4 regions of the Lutibacter sp. A64 genome follow, and region 3 is predicted to be linked to each of the others. Evidence: riboswitches for the same ligand, from Rfam matches in the RefSeq annotation. Region 3 holds a riboswitch; each other region holds the start of a gene.
The links. Region 3 has a riboswitch for cobalamin ahead of nrdG (anaerobic ribonucleoside-triphosphate reductase activating protein). Riboswitches for the same ligand answer to the same signal wherever they lie in the genome.

Region 1 (8,148 bases), 1.9 Mb from region 3:
CTTTAAATCCAGTTACTTCAGTTGAAACCTCTCCTAACCAACCACCAGCAGCTTGGTTTGCACTGTATACTTTTACAAAATCTATACCTTTAAGATCTACTAATTCACCTTCATTATTAACTGCCCAACTAATATCTATTTGACCTTTTTCATCATTATTACTCCAATTATCTGCGTAACCCCAATCGTAAGCTGGGTTTACCCAATAAGTTCCTTTTCCAGACTGATCATAAATATTAGATTTTAGGTATGTCCCTTTAAAAGTAATAGTTTCTCCTTTCCACATTGGATAATATGATTGTTGATGAAAAGCATTTTTAGCAATATAACCCTCTTCTCCTTGGTTATCTGTCCATCTAATATAATTTGGTTCAGTTGCATTTTCAGGCTCAGCTTCTGGTTTGTAATAAGTGATCTCATAATTTTTAATTGTAGTCGCCTTATTGTGTTCAGAACCCGCAATTTCGTACCATTCATCATCTGCTATTCCATTTGCATTAGCATCGTATGATACCATTATAATTCCTGGCTCTGCCCAAGTAGAAAAAGCATTTCCTAGCACTACAAAATCATTACCTTCTTTATTAACAATTGTATGGTCAAATCCCATTTCTACATAACCACCAAATCCACCAAGGCTAATCATACTTCCAGATGTTAGTTTACTTTCTGCTAAAACTCTCATTGTTTCATCTGTATCTTCGGCTGTAGCTGCTGGTAAAGAGTTTGTGAACTGTCCTGGAGCAGGTAAAAAATCAAAAACTTGAGTTATTTTATTTTCATAGGTTTTAGCTGCAACAGTTACTGCAATTATTTTAGAACTTTCACCTACCATATTTTTAGCTATAAACTCTAAATAAAAAGTTCCTTCTTTAGCAAATACATGTAATAAATCGTTAGTAGTAGCAATTTCTTCATCATCAATCAACCATTGGTAAGTTACTTCACTTGAAGAGCTTACTTCTGGAGCAATACGTAACCATTGCATCTGATCTACAACAATACCTCCTACTGGTTCAATAAGTTTTATTTCTGGAACACTTGCTTCTATACTAATTGTACGTCCATCAGCAAAGGTAAAACTCATAATACCATTGGCTAAAGAAATAGATATTATATCTGAAGCATCTTTTCCGTCTTGTCCAGAAGCAGAAGCACCCGTATCTACATTATCTATAAACCAATTACCATTATCACCTATTTTTATTTCAGGAGCTTCTCCTGTCTCTCCTTTTGCAACCTCTCCAGAGTCTACACCGTCGATCCACCAGTTACCATTATCTCCAATTTCTATAAAAGAAGAAGTATTACGAACTAAAAGTTGAGAGCCATCGCTCATATTAATTACATAACTTCCGTCTTGTGCTTCATAACTTTCAACATATAATCTTTCACTTAATGCATTAAGCAAGGTTTCATATTGAATCATTTGTTCTTGTAGTTCATTAACGTCATCTTTTAAATCGTTAATATCATCTTTGTAACAACCTGATAGTAATAAGATTGTACTTAATAAAAATACTGTTTTTTTCATGTTTATTGGTTTATTATTGTTGTTTTAAATTCAAAAGCAAAATGTGCAGGAATATCTCCAGTTGCTACGGTAAATTTGGTATTACCATTATTATCAATACAATAAAGCGTTCCTGGAGAAACATAGTCTCCAGCATCTGTTATATAAATATTTGAAGAGATTGGATCTACTGCAATACCGTATGGCGTTTTTATGGCATCACTAACTTCTGCTGGTAAAAAACTTTCACTAAGCAGCGTTTCGGTTTTTACATCTAACATAGAATAGTTGATTGTCCAATCGAATGTAGTGTAGCTAAATTCTGATCCTATTATATAAGCCGTATCTCCGGCAATTGTTAAATTAGCGCAGGCAATATCGAAACTGTTTTTAACAGTATCTGTTTCTGTATCAATTACAAATAATTTTGAAGGGTTTTCAAAATAATCTCCACGAGAGCTTACATACAAATCACCATCTTCATCTGCTTTAAGACGGTGAAGATTTATTGCAACATCTATATCATTAATTTTTGTAAATGAATTAAGCTCAATTACAGAAACGGTTCGTTCGTAATTTGGTGGGCTGTAACCTCCAGAATTAGCAACATAAAGTTTTTCGCCAACAACAGCTATTTCTTCGGGCTGTCTTCCTACTTCTACTGTTCTAGTTATAGCTAACGATGTAGTATCAATTTCTGCAACAAATCCATTGGCAGCAGTATTTCCTAAAGCAACTTCACCATCATAAGCACTAACATAAGCTTTTCCATTAGAAAAGGTAAGGTATCTACAATTTTTAACGTCAATTACTTTAATGCGTTCAGCAGTTTTAACATCCATAACCTCTACCTTATTAGAATTGTTAATTACAGCATATAGTTTTGAGCCATAAATTGCAATGTCGTTACCAACATCTCCCAAACCTAAAGTAGATTCTGGATTTGCCTCTCCATAAACATTACGCCTATAAATTCCTGATTCATAATCGTAATAATCGAGTGAAGCTTTATTCATATTCATATTCCCTTCATTTAGTAAATAAAATCCCTCAACAGATGTAACTATTTCTGGTGGCAATATTTCTTCCTCTTCAGAAATTATTAAATCATCTTCTCGACAAGCAGTTAAAGCAATAGTAGACAAAGCTAGTACTAACCAAAAATTGTAATTTTTTTTCATTGTAGTTATTTATTAAAAATTTAATGATAGATTAAAACGGTAATTTCTTCCAGGCATTGGAAAATTAAGTACTACATCATAATATTGATTGAATACATTATTTACTTCCAATCCCACTTTTATTGGTAACTTCAAAAAATCGCCTTCCCAGTTAAGCGCTAAATCGCTCGTATACCAAGGCTTTACATAGTTTACTGGAATATTCGCTTTTTGACTATAACGTTCACCTGTATATATAAAACTGTAATTCATTTGCCAGTTTTCCCAATTTATAGTTGAAGTTAACGTTCCGCTATGTTTTGGGGTGTATGGTATTTGGTCTCCATAAGTTGTACCACCTGGTGTAATGTCTATTGCTTGTTGAAAAGTATAATTAACACCTAAATCAAACAGTATATTTTCAGGTAATTGAAGCCCTAAGTTTGCATTTACTTCCAAACCTTTTATTTCAACCTCTCCAAGATTCATCATTGTCCAACGGAAAAGATTAGAAGAAGGCATTGCTACAATTTTATCTTTAACACGATTGTAATACACATCGGCTTGAAAAGAAATTGACTGTACAAGTTCATTTGGTTCAAGTATATAAGTTATACCAAAATCATACTGCGTGGTAAATTCTGGCCGTAAAGAACTGTTACCAACAAAAGTGTAGTACAAATCATTAAATGTAGGCATCCGAAAAGACTCTTTATAAAATGCTCTTATTCTGAATTTATTTGTGTCAAACGGTTCATAAGAAACTGATAATACAGGGCAAAAAACACTTTGGCTATCGCCTTGTTGGTAGTATTTTACCTGCTCATCAATATAAGCACCTAATAGGTTTGCTTGAATATCAATCCGTTCCCAATTCATTTGGCTAGACAAGGCTCCTAAATATGAATACCGTGTAGGATATGGGAAACGATATAAGTTTGCATCGAGCGTATTTATTGAAAAATCGGTTGCGATAGATACATCCCACCAATTTTTAATCTCATATTGATTTACCAAAGAAGTATAAAATTCATTTTGATAATATTTATTATCCAAAGCACCTTTAAGCGTTTTATAATCTGGATCTATATACCTGCTATAATCTCTACTAAATTTTACGTTGAAAAGTAATTCGTGTTTATTGAAGTATGAATTTTGTAACGAGCCATGTACAAAAAAATTCGTATCCCATTGCCGTTGCACATGTTCATATCTGTTAGCAACAATGGCTCCTGGCAAGCCTCGTTCAGAATCATATATATATGCCTTTAACATTGCTCGTCCACCTTTCTTTAATTTTGCGTGTAAAGACACTTCGCTACGTAATGCGGTTATATCTCCATTCTGACGAACAGCAATAGTATCATATCCATTATCTTTACTATACCTATATTTATATTCCCCGTCAGCTTTTACCCATTCAGCACTTGCGGATAAAGATATTTTATCCGATAATTTATGTTGAAAAAATACCGCGGGATTAAAAAGTCCAAATGAACCCGTTTTAAACGTTGTTCTTAAATGTGTTTTTTCTGTTTCTGAAAAATCTGGAACTTTGGTTTGTAAAAACAATGTATTAGAAGAGAAAAACCCACGAGCAGGTTGAAAAATAGATGATTTTTGACCATTATAAAGTGAAATAGATTCTATATTATCTAGCGAATATTTCCCTAAATCTACTTGACCATTTTGAGCATTCCCAACAGTCATTCCATCATAAAAAACCGCAGTATGAGCACTACCAAGACTTCTTACATTAATTGTTTTTATTCCGCCAACACCTCCATAGTCTTTTAACTGCACTCCAGAAAAATAACGTATAGCATCTGCAACAGATAAGCTATTCATTTTCTCTAATTGCTGCCCAGATAAAACTTGAGCTGGCATAGGTGAAGCTATTTTAAATTTACGTTTAGTTGCAGTTAAAACAACCTCATCTAACGCAATTCTTTTAATAGAATCAAGTTTTAGATTAACCTTCTCTTCTGAAGATTTATTTTGCGCATAAATTGGGTTCAACAACAAACCTAATGTTTGTAATAAAACACCAACACTGATAAGGCATAAAAGCCTTTTGTTACATAAAAACATAAAAACTATTTGATCGTTATCAAATAACTTTAATGGAAAAAATGAAATCAAATGAAAATTTGATGATCTGCATCTGGCTTCAAAGCTTTATTCCACGAAAGCTCTAAAATTATACACAGTGGCAGGTATCCTGACTTATTCCCATTTTGAACCGCCTTCCCATCTCAAAATCATAGAGACAGTGGCAAAAGATTGGCCTAAAATTATAGACCTGTCAAAATGTTGCATGGAACTTACAGTAACGGGTTTGTTCAGGATTTTCACCTGATTCCCTCTTAATTAACTATACCGAAAAGCATAGTTAAACCAATGCGCTACAAAGATAAAAAACTCTTTATATTTAACGCCTTATTTTTATTTTATTAATAGCGTAAAAAAGTGTTTTTTCAACATTATCTCTTAACAATCTGAGCGCTTTGGTTTTATTATTTTATAATTATTTTTTTTAACAACATTAAGTTAATCCTAAATCGTTACAATAATCTTATTTTTGCTTTTCAAATTTAGAATATGGATTTTTCAAAGGTAAAATTAGTAGTTACAGATATGGATGGAACGCTACTAAATTCAGAAAGTAAAATAAGTGATCATTTTTTAGGACTATACAAGCAGCTTAAAAAAAATAATATAAAATTTATTGCTGCAAGCGGAAGGCAATATTTTAGTATTGTAGATAGATTTGATAAAAGTATTCAAGATGAAATAACTATTATTGCTGAAAACGGTGCATTTGCTATGCGCGGAAATAAAGAATTATTTACGTTAGAATTACCAACAGCATACATTTCAAAAAGCATTGAGATTCTTAGAAAAGTAAAAAATGCCCAAATAGTACTTTGCGGAAAAAAAGCTGCTTATATAGAAACCGAAAACGAAGCTTTTATTTCAATGTTTAAAAACTATTATTCTGAATACACATTGGTTGATGATCTTACCAAAGTTACAGATGATACCTTTTTTAAAATTGCAGCTTTTCATTTTGAATGTTCTGAAACTTACATTTACCCTTCAGTAAAACAATTAGAAAATGAATTACAAGTAATTGTTTCTGGTAAAAATTGGCTAGATATTTCTCATAATAATGCAAATAAAGGGTATGCTTTAAATATTTTTCAAAAAGAATTAAATATTGCTAAAGAAGAAACCATGGTTTTTGGAGACTATAACAACGATTTAAAAATGTTAGAGTTAGCAGATTTTAGTTATGCCATGGAAAATGCACACCAAAATGTAAAAAATATCGCAAATTTTCTAACAAAAACCAACGATGAAAGCGGTGTTGAATGTATTCTTGAACAAGTAATAAATTCCAGAACTATTTAAGTTTGTTATTCCTATAAAATCAAAAATCTATACTGATTAATTATGAATTCTTTAACCTGAAAGTTATACACTAGAATTATTGCCTATAAAAATATTTCTAAAAAATAGTATCGCTAAAAAACCACTTTTAGATACCTGCCTATACAGGTATGACAATAATTGACTATAAAACATTACAAACCAAGTTCAGTATGACGCTGGATTATTTATTAAAAAGATTTTTTAAAATCATCAAGTATATTTTGAGCGGCTTTTACCGGTGATATTTTTGATGAAATAATATCTTTTTCAAGTACTTTTAATTTGCTAGAAATGTCTTTTGAACCATAAAATAGATGTTTTAATTCTTCATTAATATTATTATACATCCATTGAATTTGTTGGTGATTTCTATTTTTTATAAAATAACCATTTTCATCTACTAACTTTTTAAAGTTTTTAACCTCATCCCATACTTTATCAATACCAATACCTTTTATTGCCGAAGCAGTACTTACCACAGGACTCCAACCAGATTCGGCTAACGGGAAAATATGTAATGCATTTTGATATTGACGTTTAGCCATTTTACTCATAGTAATATTATCACCATCGGCTTTATTAATTACAACCATGTCTGCCATTTCCATAATTCCTTTTTTAATACCTTGCAATTCATCACCGGCTCCAGCTAACATTAACAATAAAAAGAAATCTGTCATACCGTGCACAGCAGTTTCACTCTGCCCTACTCCAACAGTTTCAATTAATAAAACATCATAACCATTTGCTTCACAAAGCAACATAGTTTCACCAGTTTTATTAGCAACACCTCCTAAAGTATCTCCAGATGCAGACGGACGAATATAAGCTTCTTCCATATTTGCCAATTCTTCCATTCTGGTTTTGTCACCTAAAATACTTCCTTTTGAACGTTGACTGCTTGGATCTATGGATAAAATAGCAACTTTATGTCCTTTACTTACTAAATGCTTTCCAAAAGCTTCAATAAAAGTACTTTTACCAACACCAGGAACACCAGTAATACCAATACGAATAGAATTTCCAGAATATGGTAAAATAGCCTGAATAATTTCTTTGGCAAGTGTTTTATCACTCTCTAAATTACTTTCAATAATAGTAATAGCTCTAGAAAGCAATACCCTATCTCCTTTTAAAATTCCGTTAATATATGCTTCAGCAGCTAACCTGCCTTTTGGCTTGTAATTTTTCATAAATTTGGTATGCTATTTCAATGTAAAATGGTATTAATTTAGAAGAACAAATATAAGCATATTAAGAAAATTATATGCTCAGAATTGGTGCATTTATTCTTTTAAAATTCATTTATGTAACATAAATCATTTTTTTAACCATATTCAAACATTACTTTTGCACCCTTAATTTACAAAACTTAAAATGTAAGTTTAAAATTATACTACGTCAAACCATTAAAACTAAATTAACTAAACAAATGGACAATCTTTTAATAAAAAATAGCATAAAAAAAGGAGTATCTTACTCCACTTACCGAACAGTAATAAAAGGTCTTTTAGTTGAAGGTAAATCTACTGGAAGCGAACAATCTAAAGCTCTTTTAGAATATAGTATTTTGAATGATAAACGTATGGATCGATTAGATAAAACGTTAAAAATTTCTGAAGAAACAACTACTGCTTTAGAGCAATTAACTAACAATTATACATTATTAATTTTAGCTGAAGGTTGGTGTGGCGATGCTGCTCAAATATTACCTGTTATTAATAAAATTGCTACAGCTTCTTCTAAAATTGATTTAAAAATTGTTTGTAGAGATGAAAACGAAACTTTAATGCAACAATTTTTAACAAATGGAGGCAAAGCCATTCCAAAAGTTATTATTGTAAATAATAAAAATGAAGTTGTAAACTCTTGGGGACCTAGACCTTCTATTGCTACTAAAATGGTAAATGATTACAAAGCACAACACGGTGGTTTAGATGCAGAATTTAAAAAAGATTTACAAATGTGGTACAATAAAGATAAGGGAAATAACACTCAAAAAGACCTTTTAGAAATCTTGTTAGCATCAGAAGTTGCCGC
Region 2 (8,148 bases), 1.8 Mb from region 3:
GATTTACCACCTAAAACAGGCCCTAATTCATTATTTGAAGTTGAAACATTATTACTATAAACACTTGCATAAGAAGACAATACAAGAAACGAGAATGCGAATAAAAAGACACGGCTTTTTATTGACTTAATGAGGGGTTTGGTCAACATAGTTTTATTTTAATACCAATCTTAAATTAATAAGAAAGGGGGTGTATTAATAAAACAAATATATTAAAAAAAGTTAAAGTTTTTACACAAAGTTATATATTCGTACAATAATAATTATTTTTTTACGATATAATATCATTTTTAAAAAAAACAAACACCCGTGCTTAACAAATTTAATTTTAACATATTTTTAATATTTTTTTGCTTTCAAATAGCTTTAATAGGTCAACAAAAACAAGCAGTTTCCATTACATTTAAAGACCCTTCTTTTAAAACAAATATGTATTATTTGGCTGGTTATTACGGAAAATATACCGTATTATTAGATTCTACAAAGGCAAATTTAAAAGGTGAAATTAATTTTAAAAAAAATAAAAAATACACCGAAGGTATTTATATGTTAGTTAATGCCGACAAACAAATTGTAACTGAGTTTATTATAGATAAACAACAACAATTTTCAATTTCATTAAATTTAGAACATCCAGACAAAACTACCATTGAAAATTCAGAAACAAACACACGTTTTTTTGAATTTAACACTTTATTAAAGCAAAACAATCTACAAATACAAGAACTAACAAAACAATTAGCAACTGCTACAACCAATAAAGGTAGTGCACATATTAAAGGCAAAATATCTACACTTAATAAGTCTATAATAACATACAAAAGCAATATCATACAAAAAGACCCTGATAATGTTTTATCGTTACTTTTCAATCTTTCAAAACCTATAGAACATTATTTTAATGAAGTAACACTGGCTACAAAAAAAGACTCTTTAACATACTTAAAAGATCATTTTTTTGAAGGAATAAATTTTAACGATGAACGTTTATTAAGAAATCCATTTTTAGAAACTAAAATTACGACCTATTTTAATGCATTAGTTCCAAAAGATCCGGAGTCTATAACTAAAGAAGTTTTTACAATTTTAAACAATACTGGAGATAAAAATAACAGCATGTTTTCGTACCTCAGCATATTTTTTGCAAATACGTATGCAAATCCAAAAGTAATGGGTAACGATCGTGTGTTTATTAATATTTACAACAACTATTTTAAAGATAAAACTTATAGCTGGTTAACAGAGCAACAAAAAATATTTTTAAACACAACCAACTCACATAGAAAAGATAATTTAATTGGAAACAAAGCCAAAAATCTATTTATGACAACTATAGATGGGAAAACACTAAACTTATATGATGTTTCCTCTCCTTATACTGTAGTTATTTTTTGGGACCCTTCTTGTGGCCATTGCATTAAAGAACTTCCAAAGATAAATAAATGGTATCTTAAAGATTTAAAAAGTAGAGGCGTTAAAATATATGCCGTAAATTTAAATCCAGATTTAAAAAAGGAATGGATAGATTTTATTGAAAAAGAACAATTAAGCGATTGGATTCACGTAACGCCTACCAAAGTTGTGTATGGAGATTATTCTAAAGAAGAAGTAGATTTTCAAACATTGTACAACGTTGTACAAACACCTGTTATGTACTTATTAGATAGCACTAAAACATTTAGAGCAAAAAATATTAGTGTAGAAAATTATATAAATATTATAAACCAATTACAACCTTAATTTAGATTATAATCAGTTTAAATTATACCTTTAAACAACTTTAAAGGTATAATTTATTTAAAGGCATTAAAAATAGTAGACTACTCCTTATACCAGCCCGAATATTTTACATAATTATTGGCTATTCTATCTATTTCACCAGAAATTAATTCCTGACTAATATCTTTTACTTTTTTTGCAGGAACACCCGCAAAGATAGTTCCTGAAGGAACATGAGTTCCTTTAGTTACAACGGCACCAGCTGCAATTATAGAATTGCTTTCTACAACACAATCATCCATAACAATAGATCCCATACCTATTAAAACATTGTCGTGAATTGTACAACCGTGAACCATTGCATTATGACCAATAGAAACATTGTTTCCAATATTAGTTGGGTATTTTTGGTAGGTTGCATGAATTACTGCTCCATCTTGAACATTTACTTTATTTCCCATTTTAATGTAGTGTACATCACCACGAATAACAGCGTTATACCAGATACTACATTGATTCCCCATTGAAACTTCACCAATAATTACACAGTTTTCAGCTAAAAAGCAATCATCTCCAAAAGTTGGTTTTATACCATTTAATTCTTTAATAATCATACTAAATATATTTTTACTTAAAACATTCTATTTGTTTTACCACTTCTTTCGTTCCAAAATCTTACGGAGCCATTACAACCAAAATTAAATCCTAATGTAATTTGATGGTAACTAGCATTGTCAAATAAAATTTCACCTGTTTGCTTTGTGTAAGTATAAGCAAGCATAAATTTTTCAAAATTTACACCTACAATTGGTGTTATATAATTTATTTGATCGGCATCTACATTATCAAATCCTCTTCTATACGAAAAAGCTGCCCAAAGTTTGGCCGTTGGTAAATGCTTATAAACTTTCATATTAAAATCTACAAATTTCTCTTTTGTTCTTTCTATATATTGAACCATTACAGAAGGTTCAAATTCTATAGTTTTCCTATTTTTATAATAATCGAAATAATATCCAAAAGAAAACAAATACCTACGTAAATTTAAAGATTCATATTGACTATTATATAAATTTCTAGCATTTAACATTAAATTTTTAACGGTAAAATATCCAAAAAAATCTACATTATGATAAGCCATACTAAAATCGGCATTAAAATAACGTTCACTTTGTACAATTTGTGAAATTTCTGGATCTGGAATATTAAATGAAGATTCATCAAGTTTATTATTCACCATCATAAAAGACAGCCCAAAAGAAAGCTTTTTATAATCTTCTATTCGTCCTAAAGTTAAATGATACGCATATGCTGCTTGAACACCTTGCTGACTATGATACCCATTTTTATCATTAAAAATAATTAAGCCTAAACCTGCATTCGTTCCAAATTTAGAATGAATATTTAAAGTTTGTAATGAGGGTGCATCTTTTATACCACTCCATTGATTTCTGGCAGTTAAGCGCACATTTCCACAATCTCTAAATCCAGCTGCTGAAGGATGCACCAAAAATACATTGTCAGATAAATAATCTGAATATATTGGAAGTGTTTCCTGAGCTTCTAGTGTTATAGAAACCAATAAAAACAAACTAAAAAAAGATACTTTTAAATTTTGCATTATTTTAATAAACTTTCAAATATACTAATTATATATATATAATTTTTTTATATTAAATGAATATTCTGCCACCAGCTATATATGAAACTTTTAACCACTAACCTAAATAAAAAAAGTCCTAAAATTTTAAAATAATAGGACTTTTTTAAGGTTGAAAAATTAAAACTTAATCGTTAAAATAAACGTTGTTTGAACCAACTCCAGTAGTAATTGATTTTAAAAACACACCTTGTAAATCGTAAATTAATAATTCACTGTTTTCAGAAAAACCATTTACATCTGAATAAAATATTTTATCGTTTTCTACAGCAAAACCATACCCAATAAACCAAGATGGACCTTCTACATTTGTATCAACTAAAGGAGTATCTGAAAACTCGGTACTATTTATACTTGATGCATAAATTTTAGACCCTGAAATAAAATAAATCATTCCATCTTCAATATCTATTTGACTTGGACTTGTTAATGTTCCTCCTACTGTAATCTCTCCTATAATGTCATTAGTAGATGTACTAATTTTAGTAACTCCAGTTGTATGCATTGCATAAATTACTCCATCTTCTTCTTCCATAGAATTTAAGCCATCTCCTGTAGTAATTGTTTTAACAATTGTATTTGTAGTAAGATTAACAACAGTTATAGTATTTCCATAACCAAATGCTGCATTTTGTACATACATAAAGCCATCTTCTATAATAATTTGTTCTACAGTACTTCCAATTTCAATAGAAGTATTATAGCTAAAATCTGAAATATTGTAAACTCCAATACTTGATGTTCCTGAATTAGAAATATATAATTTACCATCTTCAACTTCAGCATATCTTGGACCACTAATATTTTCAGTAATTGTTGTTACTTGTGTAAAAGTATATCTATCAACAACTTCAATTTTGTTGCTATTATTTAGAACTAAATACGCATAATCATCTTCAAACGTAATACTTTGTAATACATCGCCTAAAGCTGCATTGTTATTTACTGTTGAATAAACATCGTTAGCCGATTCTAATAAATCTTCTGAAATATAACTTACAGAAGCAGTTGGCGTACCGAAATTTCCTTCATTAGATACTATAAATCCTAAATCATAATCGCCCTTAGGCACATAAACTTCACCTGATGAATCATCATCACAGGATACAAACATAGTAATTGATAATAAAACTAATAAAGTTTTAAAAAATTGGTTTTTCATTGTGTTAAATATTTAGTGTTAAATAAAATTGATAATTTCTTAAAGGCATTGGTTTATAAGCAACACTTTGGTAAGTTGTATTCCAAAGGTTTTTTATTTTAAAGCCAATATGTATTGCTTTTTTGAAATCTAAAGCAACTCCAAAATTTAAATTTGTTAATAAGTACGGATCTAAAGCTGTTTTTTTATTGTTATCGGTTTGGGTATAAACAACACCTGTATAATTATTATTTAGATTTAGATTTAGTCTTTTGTAATTGTATAAAACAGACAATACCGTTTTATGATAAGGAACGTATGTTAACTGTTTATTGGTTTCTTTATTTTGAGATTTTGTATAGGCGTAAGACAAACTGCTTTTAAGGTAATGATTGCCAAAAAAGTGACTATAAGCTACTTCTGCTTCTACTCCTTTTATTAAAACTTTATTGGTATTTGTAGGTTTCCAAACCGTACTAGAAACTGGTAACCAGACAATTAAATCTTTTACATTATTATAATACCCCGTTAATTTGAAGTTAAAATGATTAAAAATAAATGTATTGGTTAATTCGTATTGCAACGAAGTTTCAGGTTTTAAATCTGGATTTCCTGCTCCTGGCCAAAACAAATCGTTTAAAGTTGGCACTCTATAATTTTTAGAGCTATGAATACTAATTTTATAGTGCGGACTAACCTTAAATTCTGAACCAAAAGTAAATAACAACGGACTCTCATAATTAGAAGTATTATCACTATTAACAGTAAGTTGGTACACTAACTTATCCGTTATATTGTGCTTAAAATATGTACCTAAAGTAAAAACTTCTCTTTTTTCGTTATTATAATTAGAACCTTTACCCAAAGTATTGTTATAATTAATAAACGCTTTTAATAAAAAAGCCTTGTTTATTTTATAGCCAAATTCATTTTTAATAATTTTAGAAAACGCAGTTCCAGTACTTAAATCGCTATCTGTAGTTACATCTGGAAAGTAGGTATAATCTTCATTGATTAAAGCTGTTTTTGTATTGATAAAAAACTTGTTAAACACACCATTATACTCAAACATTAACCTTAACGTTTCATCTTTATATTTAGTTCTACTTTGCGTGGTTTCTAAAATAGAAAAATGACGTAAACCATTAAATAATGAAGAGTATAATTTAAGTTGTTGTTTTGAATTAAATTTATAAGCTCCATTTAAAAAGGCCGATTTATTATAGAATTCTCCGTTTTCATTTTTTTGATTGGAATTGGCATATTTATAATCGTTATCAGAATCAAAATAAGCTAAACCACCATTAACATTTAAATTTGAAGTTGAAGTGCTTGCTTTTAGACCAATTTCTTTAGTGTTAAAACTACCATAACTGGCATTTACAGTTAGTTGATCTTGTTGCTCAAAAGAAAAATTATTATTTAAATTTATACTTCCACCAATAGTTCCAGTTCCAAATTGTGTGCTTCCGCCTCCAGGCCTAATAACAATTTCATCAAAACTAGCAGTACTAATTGTATTAAAATCTGTTTGACCTAAAAATTGAGAATTAATATTTATTCCATTCCAAACCACAGCTGTTTGCTGTGCCGTGGTTCCTCTAAAAGAAGGTGAAGAAACCATTCCTAAACCATTTTCTTTAAAAGAAATGGACGTTTCAAAATTTAAGACTTCTGTTAATTGTGGGCTATAATTTTGAATTGTTTTTTTAGATAAAATAGTTGTTTTTTGACCGATAGATTTTTCTATTATTTTAACAGATTTTAGATAAACAGTATCTAAAGCTTCAGCTTTCTTTTCTTGCGAAAACAATGCGAAACTATAAAAAAACACAACTAAAATTAAAAAATATCTCATAATTAAAATGTTGTTTCTCCCGACAACTAACTTGTAATTAAGTTGTTATTTTCTGGCAGGTCTCCTGGCTCGCGTCTTTTTGTTAACCTTCCCACACTTTACAATGCAGTGGTTATTTTGAAGTTATGTAACAAAAAGCATCTTTATAAAAAGACTTAGCTTACAGTTGCGGGAACAGCTTCTGAATTTAACAGAATTCCCTTTTAATTCACATTTAAAAAATAAATGCAAAACCAAACATGCAGCAAATATATAACTAAATATTAATCTATCTACGTTTAATAAACCTAAATTTAGCCGAATTTCGCATCAACCTATACACTTCTTAATTTAAAATATATGTACAAGTTAACATTTGTAGTTAATAAAATTTGTATATATAAATTATGAGATACTGAGACAAGCTCAGTAAGACGTTTAAGTACAATTTGCTTTAAACTTTAGAAAGTTATTAAAAAATAACCGCTACAAAAAATCTAGCTTTTCTTATTTGCTAATTGCCCACAAGCGGCATCAATATCTTTCCCTCTACTTCGTCTAACGTTAACAATTATATCGTTCATTTCTAAAATGCTTATATAATCGTCTATTGCCTGTGGATTTGCTTGTTGAAACTCACCATCGTCAATTGGATTGTATTCAATTAAATTAACTTTACAAGGCACATATTTACAAAATTTAACCAAAGCATTTATGGCTTCTTTTGTATCGTTAATTCCTTTCCAAACAACATATTCGTAAGTAACTCTGCTGTTTGTTTTTGCATACCAATATTCTATAGATTCTTTTAAATCTGTTAACGGAAATGCTTTACTAAAAGGCATTATTTTAGACCTAACCTCATCTATGGCAGAGTGTAATGAAACTGCTAAATTAAATTTAACTTCATCATCTGCTAATTTTTTTATCATTTTAGGAACTCCTGAAGTAGAAACCGTAATTCTTTTTGGAGACATTCCCAAGCCTTCTTCTGAAGTAATTTTTTCTATAGATTTTAATACATTGTTATAATTCATTAAGGGCTCTCCCATTCCCATAAAAACAATGTTTGATAATTTATGATTGTAATACAATAAACTCTCTTGGTTTATTGCTGCAACTTGATCGTAAATTTCATCGGGATTAAGGTTACGCATTTTCTTTAAACGCGCCGTTGCACAGAAGCTACAATCTAAACTACAACCAACTTGGCTAGACACACAAGCTGTTGTTCTGCTTCCAGTAGGTATTAACACAGATTCTACCACTAAACCATCGTGTAAACGTACAGCATTTTTTACAGTTCCATCAGCACTGCGTTGCATATCATCAACTTCAATATGATTAATTACAAAATTAGTTTCGAGCATTTGTCGTGTATCTTTTGAAATATTTGTCATTTCTTCAAAAGAATGTGCACTTTTACTCCATAACCATTCATACACTTGGTTTCCTCTAAATGCTTTATCACCATTTTCAACAAAGAAATCTCGTAATTCTGTTTTGGTTAATGCGCGTATATCTTTTTTTGTACTCATTTATTGGTTCTCGTTTAGAAAATAAATTGTCTAAAAAGTGTAAAAAACCTTCATTCTGAACCAGTCTGTTTCAGGTTGACGAAAATCTTACTTTTTAGACAATTAAACTTTTAAAAAAATAATTTTATTAGATGATTAACATCGCATCTCCATACGAGTAAAATTTATATTTTTCTTTAACAGCTTCTTCATAGGCTTCCATTAAAAAATCATAACCAGCAAAAGCAGCTGCCTGCATCATTAATGTAGATTT
Region 3 (8,148 bases):
CGATTTAGATAGCGATAATGATGGTATTTATGATCTATTTGAATCTGGAAGCCTCTTAAAAGACACAAATTTAGATGGAAAAATCGATAATGTAAACGCAACAATTGGCTCTAATGGTTGGGATAATAATGCAGAAAAAACTCCAGATAGCGGAGAAATCGGTTATACTCTTAACGATTTAGATTCTGATACTATTTTTAGTTATATAGATTTTGATAGTGACGGTGACAATTGTAATGATAGTATTGAAGCTGGTTTTTCTGATGAATATAATGATAATTATTTAGGAAATTCAACCGTTACTGTAAATAATAAAGGCGTAGTAACTAATGCAAACAATGGATATACACTACCAAATAGTGACTACAATACATTTGCTGAAATTAGTATAATAGATCAACCTAAAAATATACATTCTTGCATATTTACTAATTCAATTTTTACAATAAACACAAACCAAATAGATTTATATCAATGGCAAGTAAGTACAGATAATGGCACTACTTGGCAAAACATTACTGATAACGAAAATTATAATGGAAGCAACTCTAATACATTAACTATTAAAAATACTCCTAATAGTTTCAACAACTATAGTTTTAGAGTTTATATGGAAAAGTTAGGGAATTCTTGTGGTTTATATTCTAATGAAGCTACATTAACAGTTTATTTACTCCCCGATATTAAAAATTCTGTTGAATTAACGCAATGCGATGATGATAATGATGGTTTTAGCTTTTTCAATTTAAATGAAGCCAAAAAATTAATCTCTGAAAATTATAATAATGAAAATTTTGAATTTTACTCAGATAAAGAACATTTAAGCCTCATAAAAAATCCTATTGCATATAAAAATCCATCGGTAATAAACAGTAAAGTTTATGTAAAAATTTCAAACGCTAATAATTGCGAAAGCTATTCAGAAATAACATTAAAAGTAAGCGTAACACAAATTCCTTCGGATTTTGAAATTTTACACTTTTATAGTTGCGAAGAATATCCTGCAAACAATCAAGATGGTAAAACGCAATTTAATTTTAGTACGCTACAACAAAAAGTATTAGATAGCAACCCTCTATTTTCTTTACAAGAAATCCAAATTTCATTTTTCGAAAATCTAGATGATGCTTTATCCGAAACTAATAGCATTCCTGATATTTCAAATTATAGAAACACCACTCCTTGGCAACAACAAATATATGCTAGAGTTGATAGCGGTGAATCGAATGCCTGCTTAGGATTAAACCACGTAGCAACGTTACATACAGAAAAACTACCACATTTTGAAGTGAATACTTCACAAATATTATGCTTAACAACACCTCAAAAACCCTTAATATTAACTCCAGATGTTGAATTTTTAAATTCTGATTTATATGAATACTCCTGGCATAATTCTAATGGAAATTTGATTTCTTCTACTTTTGAATGTAAAATTGATACTACCGGACATTATTATATAACACTTACTAATAAAGAAGGTTTATTTTGTTCAACAACAAAAGAAATTGAAGTAAAATATTCAAAATCAGCAAACCTTACTAGTTTAGATATTGAAATAATTGATGATTCCGATAGTAATAGCATTGCAATAAATACTGAAAATTTAGGCATTGGAGACTATGAATTTTCACTTGACAATACGCAATCTTACAATGATGAGGCTTATTTTGAAGATGTAACAGCGGGAATTCATACAATTTATGTAAATGATAAAAATGGTTGTGCTGTTCAGTCAATAGATGTTTCAGTTATTGGATTTCCAAAATTTTTCACTCCAAATAATGATGGTGTTAATGATACTTGGAAAATTCTTGGTGCAAATAACGATTTTTATCCAACTTCAAACATTTACATTTTTGATAGATTTGGTAAAATTATCACTTCATTAAAACCTAACGAAAATGGATGGGATGGCACATTAAATGGTAAACCTTTGCCTTCTACAGATTATTGGTTTTCTGTACAACTTACAGATAAATATGGAAATACACGCATAAAAAATGGTCATTTTAGTTTAATAAGAAAATAATAGATTTATTACTAATACATGAATTTTAAAATTACTTGTCATATATTTAGCGCAAAATTTTAATTTTAAAATGAAAAAACAATTACTTATTATTTTTTTATTGTTAAACTTAACTTGTTTTTCGCAAGGTGAAGCCAATATTTGGTATTTTGGAGAACATGCAGGAATTGATTTTAATTCTGGAACTCCAGTTACAATAGATGGCGGACAAATAAATACGCGTGAAGGATGCTCTTCTTTTTCTGATACAAATGGAAATTTATTGTTTTATTCTGACGGTAAAACTGTTTGGAATAAAAACCACACTCCTATGCCAAACGGTTTAAATTTAAAAGGAAATGCTTCTAGCACACAATCAGCTATGATTATTCCAAAACCAAGTTCAACAAATATCTATTATTTATTTACGGTTGGAGCTTCAATTGATAATGGTGAAAATGGATTTTATTATTACACTATAGATATGAATCAAAATAGTGGTTTAGGAGATATCATTAACGGTCCTGTTGATTTAAATGAAGGAAAAGCTGAAAATTGGTCTGAAAAAGTAGCAGCAATAAATGGTAAAGAATGTGAAACTTTTTGGGTAGTTTCTTATGTTCAAAATGAGTTTAAAGCGTACAAAGTTAGTGCTACTGGTGTTGCAAATACCCCAATAACATCAAACTCAAGTTATTTTTCTGATGATCCAAGAGGATATCTAAAAATTTCTCCTGATGGCAAAAAAATAGCTATTGCTCATTTAGGAGAAAAACGTTTTATTTTATATGATTTTAATAATGAAACCGGAAGTGTTACCAACCCACAAACTTTAAATTTAACAGCACCAAATGATTTTCCATACGGAGCTGAATTTTCTGGAAACGGAGAAAAATTATATGTTACAGGTTCTAACAATTACTTTAATCAAGTTTATGCTGAATATAACAACCCAAACAACCATACTTCTTCTCTTTACCAATTCGATATTACAAAAAACACAACTGTTGAAATTAATAGCTCTAAAGTAATTCTAGATACTGGAAATCAATTTAGAAGTGCATTACAACTTGGTCCAGACCAAAAAATATATAGAACAATGTCTTCTACCTATGATAATGGTAGTTCTTATTTAAGCGTTATTGAAAGTCCTGAAAATGATGGTAATGCTAGTAATTACATCCCCAATGCAATAAGTTTAGGTACAAATAAATCTACACAAGGTTTACCTCCATTTATTGCTTCAATATTTTCTACTATAGAAATTACAAACAATGAAACCCAAGAAATAATTACCAACCAAACTATAAAATTGTGTACCGGTAATGATTATATTTTTAATACAGAAAGCTTAGATGGAAACCCTATTTATAATTGGAAATTTAATGATACGATAATTCCAGGAACTCAAAATCTAAAAAATTTATCACTAACAAATGTTACAAAATCAGATGAAGGATTGTATAATCTTGAAATAAATTTAGTGGATAAATGTGGAAAAGCTATACTATATAAAGGTGAATTTGAAGTTGAAGTTTATGACCCACCAACAGCACCTTCGAAAATTATTTATGACCAATGTGATATAGATACTAATAGTTTAGACGGAATTACACTATTTAATTTAAACTCTAAACTATCAGAAATCACCAATAATAATACTGATTTAGAAGTTCAATTTTTTGCTTCAGAAAACGATTTTAAAAATAACAATCCAATTTTAAATCCTTCAGCATATAATTCAACTACAAATGAAAACCTAATTTTAAAAATAACAAATAAAAATACAAATTGTTTTACACTTGGCGAGATGGAATTAAATGTTTATGAAACTCCTACTTTAGAAAATTATACCGATGTCTATCTTTGTGAAAATGATTTAGGAATTGGTACTGAAACTAGTATTGGTAGTGGCGTTGCGTCTTTTAATTTTGAAGAAAAAAGAACTGCCATAAATAATTTATATATTGATTATGAATTTGAAACAACCGTAGAGTTTTATAATAATACAAACGACCTTCAACTACAAATCAATCAATTATCAGGAATAGAAGATTATCCGGATAGCGAAATTTTTGTAAGAATTTCTAATAAAGAAAACAACAATTGTATTTCAGCAGGGAAATTTAACATTATCATTAATAAAATACCTTTACCAAATAGTGTAATTGAAGATGTTATTTTATGCATAGGAACTATTGAAGACTCTCCAAAAACGTACAGCGTTGAACTCAATGTAGATACCTATGTAAACGGAGATAACTATCAATGGTATTTTAATAATTCACCAATAACTAATGCTACAAACCCTATTTATTTTGCTGAAAAAGAAGGTTTATATGAAGTGAAAGTTTTTAGAGATTATAAAAATAATAGCTGTGGAGGTTTTAGTTTATTTAATGTAAAAGAGTCTAATATTCCTGTTTTATATACTAAAGACATAACTATTTTAGATGATTCTGACAATAACACTATTACTATAGATACAACTAATTTAGGTATTGGAACTTATGAGTTTGCTCTAAATAGCTATAATGGAGATTATCAAGATGAGCCTTATTTTGATAATGTTTCTGCTGGAATACATACAATATATACTAGAGATATAAATGGCTGTGGATTTACCTCTATCGAGGTTTCAGTAATTGGATTTCCTAGATTCTTTACCCCAAATGGTGATGGTTATAACGATACTTGGAAAGTTTTGGGTGCAAACAACGACTTCTATCCAACTTCTAACATTTATATTTTTGATAGATTTGGAAAAATAATTACCTCGTTAAATCCCAACGGAAATGGTTGGGATGGAACATTAAACGGTCAATATTTACCTTCTACAGATTATTGGTTTTCTGTAGAATTAACAGATAAAGACGGCAATACAAGAATAAAAAATGGTCATTTTAGCCTCATTAGAAAATAAACTACACATTTACACTAATGTTTAGTTGTTATAAATTCATCTTTTTTATTTTGTTTAAACATTTTTAATTTTTCTATTCTTGAATTTTGCAATTTTAAATTACTATTGGTTGTGTTTTCAGTATGATAAAATCTTAACTCATGTTCTTGTTGTCTTGCAGAACTAAAATTAGAAACACGTTTTAAATACCCAATTACTCTGGTACCATAATCAATATTTTTAGAACCACATTTACTGCATTTTTGAAGCGTTTTTTTATCAATAGTTTCACAATCGTTACAAATAGTAATTTTTATGTTAAAACAAAAATAATTACATCCTGCCAAAGCTGTTGCATTAATTAATTTTAAAAATCCTTCTTTATTTGGTGCTTCTTCTAAATTTAAATGAAGCGCAGAACCACCATCTAAATATTTAATTATTTCTTTTCCGTGAAGTATAATTTTATCCAAGGTATTTATTGAAGTATCTTCAACAGAATAAAAATAAGAATTGTAACAATCACGAGGTACAAACAAACCATCTTCTTTGTCCCATTTTGCATTTTTAACACCTAAATTTTCAGCTGGTACAAATTCGGTATTAAACATAAAACCATAAGTTTTCTTTGCTTCTTTATTAGCGTCATAAATTATTTTAAGATGTTTTGAAACAAATTCTTTATATGCCATACTGTTTGAAACTTTTATTCCTTGACTTTCAGCTGCCTCAACCATTCCGTTGATACCAATGGTTAAAAATTGCTTATCTAAAGAAATAAATCCAGCATCATAAACAGGAAGCATTCCTGCATTTTTATATTCTTCAATTAGACTTCTATAAGCTACCTGGTATTTCTGAATTTTAGTAATTTCAGTTTTAAGATTATTCCCTTTTTGAATTAAACGACTCATATTTAAAGTAATAACATTTATAGAACCTGTTGAAACACCACCTGCACCAAGTGAATAACTAAAAGTATTATTGCTAATTTCATTTCTTAATCTACAGCAAGATGCTAAACTATCGGCACTTTTAGATTGGTAAATAAAAAACGAATTTCCTTCACTTAATTCTGTTGCACACATTTCAGCAAATTCAGAATCAACAGGTTTTCCATCTTTTACCAACATTGCAGCTGTAACAACTGGAAAAGTTAATACCGCCTTTTCTCTTTCGGTATTAAACCATTTCATAAAAAATTGCTGTAATTTTTTTAAACTCTCCCATTGTGGTTTACTCATATCAGGAAACACAAATTCGCCAAATAAACTATCAAAATATTTTTCATCGTATAGAGAAACATTCCAAAAAACAGACTGATAGCCTCTTGCTGCCGCAGGTTGATTAATAGCATAAACAGCATGTTGTAAATGATTTGAAACTGTTTTGGTGTTTGTAGTTAAATAATCATTTCCAAAGTCTTTTCTAGCAAAATAATCGAAATACAATAAAAACTCAACTGTTGCTAACGCACCAGCAAATTGAGAACTGACAGCAAAAACAAGATTGACAAATTCACCACAATAACTCTCTAAATGTTGCGGAGCTTTACTTTCTCCTCCCAATTTTGTCAATCCATCAAACAAAAAAGGATACATACTTATAGAAGTACAATAAGGTTTTAGTGAAGTTTCATCGTGCACATATATTTCGTGCGATTCTATTTGTCGAATATATTCGTTAGATAAATCCCTACCAAAAAGCTGTTCTATTTTATTTTTCACCAATTGCCTATTTATCTGAATATTAATATCTTTATTTAATTCAGCTTCCATAGTGGCAATATTTTTTGAAGATACATTTGCATTTGCATCCATTTTAGAACCATCAGCTGCATTATTAGCATTGATATAATTACTAATAAAGTTAATTTTTTTAGTTACTTGTTGCTCGGTTAATCTTATCATAACTTATTATTTTTGAAATAAATGATTTAATAATTTATTTGATTGTACTTCTTTAAATTTCTGATTGGTTGTTGGTGCATCTAAACCACCTAATTCTTGAATCCACTTACCTGTTTTTATAAAGCTTAAGTGTTTTAGTATATTTTCATCTACTTGTTCTTTTCCAGTATAAAGACAGGTTTTATAGCCTTCATTCTTGGCATAATTAAGGTAATTAATCAATGTATTTTTATGCCATTCTCCTCCCATAAACAATACACAACTGGCTAACCCTTTATAATTTTTAAGCGTATTCTTAAAAACTGTTTCTGTAAGCTGCTTCCCATTGCTATCTTTCCATAATATAGGAGAATGACAGCCTTTACAAAACAAATTACAGCCGCAAATACTAAAGCAAATACTAATTTCTCCAGGTACTTCTTGTAATACTATTTGAATGCTCGAATAATTCACTATTATCAAGTTATATCCGTAATAATAAAAAATTAATCATTTACAGATTGGTTAATAAATTGCCAAAAGCTAAGATTATTCAAAAAAAGAATATTCTATGCCATTCACTTTTCTCCCGAAAGCTTGACATTAAACTGAGATTGGTAGGTCTTCTGACTTGTTCTAGTTTTACGTCTTCCCATTTTAGTTAAAACAGTGACAAAGAGTGTAAAACCCTAATTGAACTTACAGCTGCGGGAACAGTTCAGGTATTTCACCTGATTCCCTTTTAATCAAATACACCGTTGAGGCATAACAGAACCAAATTCTAGGTTAAAATTAATCAAGAAATATGTTGAAAAACTAATTTTTAAAATATGTTATTAAGATAATTATTAACAATAAAAAAATCCAAATAAAACGAACTACGAAAACCATAAAAATTAGCTTATTTTTGTGCTATGCAATTAAAATTAGAATCAAAATTTAAACCAACTGGAGATCAGCCTGAAGCTATAAAACAACTTGTTGCAGGTGTAGAATCTGGTGAAAAATTTCAAACATTGTTAGGTGTTACAGGTTCTGGAAAGACATTTACTGTAGCCAATTTAATAGAAAAAGTTCAAAAACCTACATTGGTTTTGGCTCATAATAAAACCTTAGCAGCTCAGTTATATTCAGAATTTAAGCAGTTTTTCCCTAACAACTCCGTTGAATATTTTGTTTCTTATTACGATTATTACCAACCTGAAGCCTTTTTACCTACAACAGGTACTTATATAGAAAAAGATTTATCTATAAACGAAGATATTGAAAAACTTAGAATTAGTGCCTCCTCTGCCCTACTTTCTGGAAGACGTGATGTAATAATTATTGCCTCAGTTTCGTGTATT
Region 4 (8,148 bases), 380 kb from region 3:
TTTAGAGTATTATTTTATTCAAAAAGATCGTATTAATTTTAATGGAGTTTCTTCAGAAATTAAAGAGTTAACAAGTCATCAACAAGAAGCGTACAAAGGTATAAAAACATCATTTGAAACCAAGAAAGTAACTTTATTAAAAGGTGTTACTAGCAGTGGTAAAACTGAAATATATGCTAAATTAATAAAGCAATTATTAGAAGATGGTAAGCAAGTACTTTATTTATTACCCGAAATAGCTCTAACCACGCAATTAATAGAAAGATTACAGTATTATTTTGGTGAATATTTATCTGTCTTTCATTCAAAATATTCTATGAATGAACGAGTAGAAGTATGGAATAATGTATTAGAAAATAAACAAAAAGCGCAACTTATTTTAGGTGCTAGATCTTCATTGTTTTTACCGTTTTCTAATTTAGGGTTTATTATTGTTGATGAAGAACACGAGCTTTCTTTTAAGCAATATGATCCTGCTCCACGTTACCACGCAAGAGATGCTGCAATTGTTTTAGCAAGCCAGCATAAAGCTAAAGTTTTATTGGGGTCGGCAACGCCAAGTGTTGAAACTTTTTACAATGCGCAACAAGGTAAATATGGCTTTGTAGAATTGAACAGACGATTTGGAGATGTTTTATTACCAGAAATTGAATTGGTTGATGTAAAGGAGAAATATAGAAAAAAACGAATGAAAGGTCATTTTTCTGATAGATTATTAGAAATGATTCAAGATGCGTTAGATGAAAAAGAACAAGTTATTTTATTTCAAAATAGAAGAGGGTTTGCACCAGTTGTAGAATGTGAAACATGTGGTGTTTCTCCTCAATGTCCGCAATGCGATGTAAGTTTAACGTTTCATAGTTTTAGAAAAGAATTACGTTGCCATTATTGTGGCTATAGGCAAGCAATGCCTCATAATTGTGGTGCTTGTGGAAGTGAAAAATTAAACACAAAAGGTTTTGGAACTGAGCAAATTGAACAGGAATTAGAACAATTGTTTCCAGATGTGTCTATTGGTAGAATGGATTTAGATACAACGCGAGGTAAATATGGATATCAAAAAATAATAGGTAAATTTGAAGCGCAAGAAATTGACATATTAGTTGGTACACAAATGCTTTCTAAAGGGCTAGATTTTGCAAATGTTTCTTTAGTTGGAATTATGAATGCAGATACGATGCTTAATTTTCCAGATTTTAGAGCACATGAACGCAGTTATCAATTAATGGTTCAAGTTGCAGGAAGAGCAGGAAGAGCAAAAAAAAGAGGTAAAGTAGCCATACAAACCTTTAATCCTTACCATCAAATTTTACAGCAAGTTTCTACTAATTCTTATAATGAAATGTTTAAAGAACAGTTAGACGAACGCTGGCAGTACCATTATCCACCATTTTATAGAATTATTAAAATTACGTTACGACATAAAGATTATGTTAGGGTGGAAGAAGGAGCTAATTGGCTAGGTAAATCTTTAACAAATATTTTTAAAGAACAAATTTTAGGGCCAACAACGCCTGCAATATCTAAAATTAGAAACTATTACATTCGTCATATTATTATTAAAATTCCGCAAAAACAATCATTAGCAGTTACTAAAAGTAATATTTTACGTGTTAAAAATTCATTTCAAGCGATAAAACAATTTCGTTCTATTAAATTTAATATAGATGTAGATAATTATTAAGGTGGTTTAAAAGTTGAAAATTTAAAAGTTGAAGTTTTACGGTTTAACTTGGTTAAGTTGTTGGTTTTAACAAGCAGCACCGCAATACTAACTACTTAATATTAAATACTTTATTTTTTATTAATTTATGACTTGTTAGTTCCATAAATAACTGTATATTTGCAGCCTTAAAAGTAAAACTTAAAATTATAAATTATGAATCATTACGAAACTGTTTTCATTTTGAATCCCGTTTTATCTGATGTACAGATAAAGGAAACAGTAAAGAAGTTCGAGGACTATCTTGTTTCTAAAGGTGCCGAAATGATCTCAAAAGAAGACTGGGGGCTAAAAAAATTAGCGTATCCAATCCAAAACAAAAAAAGTGGTTTTTATCACTTATTTGAATTCAAAGTAAGCGGACAAGAAATTAGCGCTTTTGAACTTGAATTTAGAAGAGATGATAGCGTTATGCGTTATTTAACTGTAAAGTTAGATAAACATGCTGCTGCTTGGGCTGAGAAAAGAAGAGAAAGAGTTAAAGCAACTAAAAAATAAGAGTTATGTCTATAGAACAACAAGCAAAAGGAGGAAAACAAGGTGATGTTCGTTACCTAACTCCACTAGATATTGACACTAAACAAGTAAAAAAATACTGTCGTTTTAAAAAGAATGGTATCAAATATATTGACTATAAAGATGCTGACTTTTTATTATACTTAGTAAACGAACAAGGTAAAATTTTACCACGTCGTTTAACAGGTACTTCATTAAAATACCAACGTAAAGTTTCTGTAGCTATTAAAAGAGCTCGTCACTTAGCTTTAATGCCATATGTTGGCGATATGTTAAAATAAAACTGAAAGGAATCATGGATATTATATTAAAACAAGACGTTGAAAACTTAGGTTTTATAGATGATATTGTTACTGTAAAGAATGGTTACGGTCGTAACTATTTAATTCCTCAGGGATTTGCAGTATTAGCAACTTCATCAGCTAAAAAAGTATTAGCAGAAACTTTAAAGCAACGCGCTTACAAAGAAGAAAAACTAATAAAAGATGCAACTAAAATTGCAGATGCTATTAAAGAATTAGAAATTAAAATTTCTGCCAAAACTGGTGACGGAACTAAATTGTTTGGTTCTGTAAACAATGGAAATGTATCAGAAGCATTAGCTGCAGCTGGTCACGAAGTTGATAAAAAATACATCAAAGTTGAAGGTGGAAATATTAAAAGACTTGGTAAATACAATGCAACTATTAGATTACATAGAGCTGTAATTGTTGAATTACCTGTTGAAATAATTGCAGAAGACAAATAAAATCGTAAGATTTTTATATATTTAAGCCGCCCAATTTGGGCGGTTTTTTTTTGATAGCTAAGTAACAAAATTGATTTTTTTTAGTTTTATTTAAACTTAATTACCTATGAAATACAGACAATTAACAAAAGAACAATTATTAGAATTGCATGAAGAATTTGCTAAATTTTTAGCAACACAGCAAATAGATGTTAAGGAATGGAAAACTATTAAAGTTGAAAAACCTGAAGTTGCAGATGAAGAATTAAATATTTTTAGTGATCTTGTTTGGGAAGATGTACTTTCAAAAACTAAATATTTAGAACATATTTCTAAAAATGATATCAATCTTTTTAAATGCTCTTCAAAAGAAATAATTAGAATTTACATAAAATTAAACGATACAACTAAAAGTTTTTTAGATACAAACGATTTTAATTGGTTTTTAAAAAATCCTGTAAATGATAGTATTGATTATTTTAAAGCTTCAAAAAAATATGCCGAAGAACGTAACTTAGAAATTTTTAAGTTAATTGAAATGGGAAGTGTAATTTCAAAAGGAGATTTATTTAAGGCTACAAGTCAATTAATTCAGTAACTACTTTAGCAACTCCTGTACTAGCTTTTTCAGAAATAACTGTTAAGTTTGGAAAGTAATTTTTTTGAATTGCAGGTTTTGGATCAATAAAATAAACTGGAATTTTAGGCTCTATAAAATTAATTAAGTTAGCAGCTGGATATACCTGCATAGATGTTCCAATAATAATAAGTATATCTGCTTTAGATGTTATTTCTATTGCTTTTTCTAACATAGGAACTTCTTCTCCAAACCAAACAATATGTGGTCTTAATTGCGAATGGTCTTCACATAAATCACCTAATAAAAGATCTTTTTTCCAAGAATAAATTAAGTTAGGGTTTTTAGTGCTTCTAACTTTTAATAATTCTCCGTGTAAATGCAATACGTTTTTGCTGCCTGCGCGCTCGTGTAAATCGTCTACATTTTGCGTAATTATGTTTACTTGATATTTATTTTCTAATAAAACTAATGATTTATGAGCTAAATTTGGAGCTACAGATAATAATTGTTGTCTTCGTTTATTGTAAAAATCTAAAACCAGTTCTTTATTTTTATTCCAACCAATAGGAGATGCTACTTCCATAACATCGTGTCCTTCCCAAAGTCCGTCGCTACCTCTAAATGTATTAATTCCACTTTCTGCGCTAATTCCTGCGCCAGTTAGTATTACAACTTTTTTCATATAAATGTTTTAGAGTTTTAATAAATGCTATTTCGAATTTTTATTATTCAAAAGTAAAGATTTATCTTTGAAAAAAGATAATTTTAGATGGTAGATGAGAAGTATATTGAATATTTAGAGCAATTTGTTACTGAAAAAAGAAGAAACCTATTTGAAAAGGTGTTAAGCGAACGTACAAGACATTTTACGGTTGCAATTGAAGATATTTTTCAACCTCATAATGCGAGTGCTGTTGTAAGAACTTGTGATATTTTTGGAATTCAAGATATGCATGTAATTGAGAATAAATATAAATTTTATGCATCTAGATTGGTTGCAAAAGGAGCTCAGAAATGGATTGACTTTTCGATGTATAATCAAAAAAACACCAATAATACACTAGATTGTATTTCGGCTTTAAAAGAAAAAGGCTATAAAATAATTGCAACTACACCACATAATGAATCTTGTTTATTGCAAGATTTTGATATTTTAGAAAAAGCAGCGTTCTTTTTTGGAGTTGAAAAAGAAGGACTTTCTAAAGATGTGATGGATAATGCAGATGGTTATTTAAAAATACCAATGGTTGGTTTTACAGAGAGTTTAAATATCTCTGTTGCTGCTGCAATTATTCTTCAAAATATGAATCAGAAATTAAAAGCCTCAACTATTGATTGGCAACTAACAGAAATTGAGAAAAGAGAAAAATATCAAGATTGGTTAGAGAAATCCATTAAAAGTATTAGAAAAATAAAGGAAGTATATTTTAATGAAAATAAACTTTAAAATAAAAAAAGTAGTTAATTATACATATTAACTACTTTTTTATAAAAATTAAGCTGCTTTTTGTTTATTGATATAATTCTTTATAATTAAAAACAAAGTCAGTAGGAGCAGTTCCTATGTTCTCAAACTTATTTAATTCTTCGCCTTCTTCATTAAAAATTAGCATTACACTATTACTCATATCAAAAAAGTCTGTTACACCGGCTAAATAAATGTCTCCAGTTTTAGGATGAATTTTAAGAGCTGTAGTAAAAAACAGGTTGTAATTAAATGGTGTTATAAATAATTCTTGAGTTTTATTTTCGCTATCAAAACGATGAATGTTTCCTGTTGAAGTTTCTTGCCAATAAAAATATTTTGAATTAGCTGAAGTCAACATTCCATTACGATATAATTTTACATCAGTACCTAATTTTACGGTTTCTGCAATAGATAAATCAGCGTTTAATTTTACAAATGTAGCTTCTTCATTTCTACCTTCTGTAGCAATCCAAATATTGTTATTTGGATCGGTAACAATTCCTGAAACATTATCTGAAAATGTAAGTATTTCATTTACAGACTCAGTAGTTGTATCAAATTCTTTTACTGAATTTCCATCAGCAATAAGTAATTTATTTTCTATAGCTAAAACAGCCGATTGTATAGCAGGAACATCTGAAATACCATCTATTTTATTTTGAATTGCAGCATTTGTAAAATCTACATTATAAAGTAATCTGGTATTACTGTAAGCGCTTAAAATATATGCTTTATCATTATCTACTAGTGAAATATATGCTGGATTTCTAGCTTCAGAAGTAGAAATAGTTTCTTCAAGTTTTAAAGTTTCAGCATTTGTAACAGTTATATAGTTAGCACCACTTTGTGAAACGAAGTAAAGTTTATTATCTGAAATTTGTCCACTAATTAAATCGGTTCCTAATGTTTTATCTGGATTTTCTAGTTGAAAAACTTTAGATGTAAATATTGAATCTTTTAAGAATCCAACAGTTCCATTATCATTTTCAGAAGAAGCAGAAACAATAAAAACACCTTCGGCATATTTTCCAAAAACACGGATGTTATATATTAAGGTTTCTTTACCTGCTGAATTTTCAACAACTAATTTTAATTCGTTTTCACCAATTGAATTTGATAAGAAAGTATATGTTGGTTCAGTTGATACAATTTCATCATTTAGAAACCAATTTATAGTAGTTTCTGTTAAATTTTCTATTTCAGGGTTCAATACTATTGCTTCTTCAAAATCTAATTGGTAATTTGTTTTTTGAACTAAAATTTTTGGGGAAAATAGCGAATTGTCTTCAGAACAAGACATAAAAACAAGTGTAAACAGCGTTATACTGAAAATTAATTTAAGTTTCATTTTATTTGTTAATTTATATGGTTACAACAATATAAACCTTAGGTAATAAATATGGTAGTATACAATAACGTACCATAAGCTTTTATTCCCGAAAGCTTTGATATTTAATATGTATTTAGGCAGGTTTCCTGACTGATTTCAGCTTTATTTACCTTCCCATTTAAAAAAACAGTGGTTGTGGTAAAGCCATTTCGGTGAAAAAATCACCTGTGAAATTTACAGTAGCGGGTACTGTTCAGAGTTTTCATCTGATTCCCTTTTAAACTTATAAAGTCACCTAAAAACGCCGCAAAGTTAATTGTTTTTTTCCTAATTAATTTCCTTTTAGATATAATAAAAAAGAAACAATTTAAGTAGTGTTAAGTGTCAATTAGTTATGTTTAAAAGTATAGTGAAGTATTGTTTTAAATAGGTGTTATTTTGTGTAAATAGCTACTTAAACTTGGGTTTTATTCAACTTTAATAGCTTTAATAATAGCATTAGATTCACAATTAATAACTGTAAGTGTAATGTTTTTTAGGCTATCAATTCCTTTGATATTATATTGATATAGGCAACTGTCTAATTTAATTTTATGAGCTAAATCTACATCTCCATTCTTTAGGATTTGAGAAATATATGCGGTATCAATTTTTTTGGTATTTAAAATAGTCAATGCATTTTCTGAAAAAATACGTTCTTTAGCTCTAATATTTTTTAATACACGTGCATTTGGACCGTAATCAAAAGTAGTATTTTTTTTACCCCAAATAAATACTACAATAATGGTTCCTATAATTAATCCGCCTAAAAAGTATGGCAATCGTTGTTTAAAAGTCATATTATAAAAATAATAAATTTACATCTCTAAAAGGAATATTAAACCAATCTGCAACAGATTTGTTAGTTAAGATTCCGTGGTAAAAATACATACCTTTTTGTAAACTTTTGTCATATCTAACAGCATTTTCAAATCCACCTTCTTCAGCAATATTAGAAAGGTAAGGTGTAAAAATGTTACTTATTGATACTGAAGCAGTTCTTGAGTATCTAGAAGGGATATTTGGAACACAATAATGAGAAACCCCATATTTTTCTATAATTGGATTTTTATGTGTAGTAACTTCAGAAGTTTCAAAACAACCTCCACGATCTATACTAACATCAACAATAACAGCACCCGTTTTCATTTGTTCAACCATTTCTTCTGTAACAATTACAGGGCAACGAGAATTACCTCTAATGGCACCAATAGCTATATCGCAACGCATTAAAGCTTTTTGAAGTGTTTTAGGTTGTATAGTTGATGTGTAAATGGGTCTACCTAAATTGTGTTGAATTGTTCTTAATTTTGTTATTGAATTATCAAAAACTTTTACATTTGCTCCTAAACCAATGGCCGAACGAGCTGCAAATTCAGCAACTGTTCCTGCACCTAAAATAACCACTTCGGTAGGAGGGACTCCATTAATATTTCCTAATAGTAATCCGTTACCTTCTTTATCGTTACTCATTATTTCCGCAGCAATTAAAATTGAGGCGGTACCTGCAATTTCACTTAAAGATTTTACAACTGAATAAATACCATGTTCATCTCTAATATAGTCAAATGCAATAGCTGTAATGCGTTTACTAGCTAAGGCTTCAAAATATTTTTTAGATTGCGTTTTAAGTTGTAATGCAGAAAATATAATGCTTTGCGGGTTAATTAATTTAATTTCCTCTAAGGATGGTGGTTCTACTTTTAAAATAATATGGCATCCAAAAACTTCTTTAATATCGTATGATATTTTAGCGCCAGCTTCA

Region 1: linked by a shared signal. The riboswitch ahead of MKD41_RS13690 (TonB-dependent receptor) and the one ahead of nrdG (anaerobic ribonucleoside-triphosphate reductase activating protein) in region 3 are both predicted to bind cobalamin.
Region 2: linked by a shared signal. The riboswitch ahead of MKD41_RS14305 (TonB-dependent receptor plug domain-containing protein) and the one ahead of nrdG (anaerobic ribonucleoside-triphosphate reductase activating protein) in region 3 are both predicted to bind cobalamin.
Region 4: linked by a shared signal. The riboswitch ahead of MKD41_RS03415 (DUF5074 domain-containing protein) and the one ahead of nrdG (anaerobic ribonucleoside-triphosphate reductase activating protein) in region 3 are both predicted to bind cobalamin.

What each region holds. Positions count from the first base shown of each region.
Region 1 is NZ_CP092487.1:3,343,173-3,351,320, reverse strand. Features, by position in the region: gene MKD41_RS13700 (PL29 family lyase N-terminal domain-containing protein) at 1-1,534, opposite strand, end outside; gene MKD41_RS13695 (YncE family protein) at 1,537-2,694, opposite strand; gene MKD41_RS13690 (TonB-dependent receptor) at 2,707-4,764, opposite strand; cobalamin riboswitch at 4,868-5,090, opposite strand; gene MKD41_RS13685 (HAD family hydrolase) at 5,275-6,087, shown strand; gene meaB (methylmalonyl Co-A mutase-associated GTPase MeaB) at 6,297-7,301, opposite strand; gene MKD41_RS13675 (thioredoxin family protein) at 7,541-8,148, shown strand, end outside.
Region 2 is NZ_CP092487.1:3,504,646-3,512,793, reverse strand. Features, by position in the region: gene MKD41_RS14330 (PKD-like domain-containing protein) at 1-149, opposite strand, end outside; gene MKD41_RS14325 (redoxin domain-containing protein) at 310-1,740, shown strand; gene MKD41_RS14320 (gamma carbonic anhydrase family protein) at 1,821-2,333, opposite strand; gene MKD41_RS14315 (PorP/SprF family type IX secretion system membrane protein) at 2,351-3,340, opposite strand; gene MKD41_RS14310 (YncE family protein) at 3,507-4,541, opposite strand; gene MKD41_RS14305 (TonB-dependent receptor plug domain-containing protein) at 4,546-6,378, opposite strand; cobalamin riboswitch at 6,416-6,631, opposite strand; gene rlmN (23S rRNA (adenine(2503)-C(2))-methyltransferase RlmN) at 6,855-7,895, opposite strand; gene queA (tRNA preQ1(34) S-adenosylmethionine ribosyltransferase-isomerase QueA) at 8,023-8,148, opposite strand, start outside.
Region 3 is NZ_CP092487.1:1,228,981-1,237,128, forward strand. Features, by position in the region: gene MKD41_RS05080 (T9SS type B sorting domain-containing protein) at 1-2,032, shown strand, start outside; gene MKD41_RS05085 (T9SS type B sorting domain-containing protein) at 2,103-4,934, shown strand; gene nrdD (anaerobic ribonucleoside-triphosphate reductase) at 4,949-6,823, opposite strand; gene nrdG (anaerobic ribonucleoside-triphosphate reductase activating protein) at 6,830-7,276, opposite strand; cobalamin riboswitch at 7,402-7,597, opposite strand; gene uvrB (excinuclease ABC subunit UvrB) at 7,717-8,148, shown strand, end outside.
Region 4 is NZ_CP092487.1:853,685-861,832, forward strand. Features, by position in the region: gene priA (replication restart helicase PriA) at 1-1,684, shown strand, start outside; gene rpsF (30S ribosomal protein S6) at 1,880-2,221, shown strand; gene rpsR (30S ribosomal protein S18) at 2,227-2,520, shown strand; gene rplI (50S ribosomal protein L9) at 2,535-2,987, shown strand; gene MKD41_RS03400 (DUF6495 family protein) at 3,094-3,564, shown strand; gene MKD41_RS03405 (SIR2 family NAD-dependent protein deacylase) at 3,542-4,228, opposite strand; gene MKD41_RS03410 (TrmH family RNA methyltransferase) at 4,316-4,993, shown strand; gene MKD41_RS03415 (DUF5074 domain-containing protein) at 5,058-6,362, opposite strand; cobalamin riboswitch at 6,464-6,658, opposite strand; gene MKD41_RS03420 (hypothetical protein) at 6,812-7,183, opposite strand; gene MKD41_RS03425 (alanine dehydrogenase) at 7,185-8,148, opposite strand, start outside.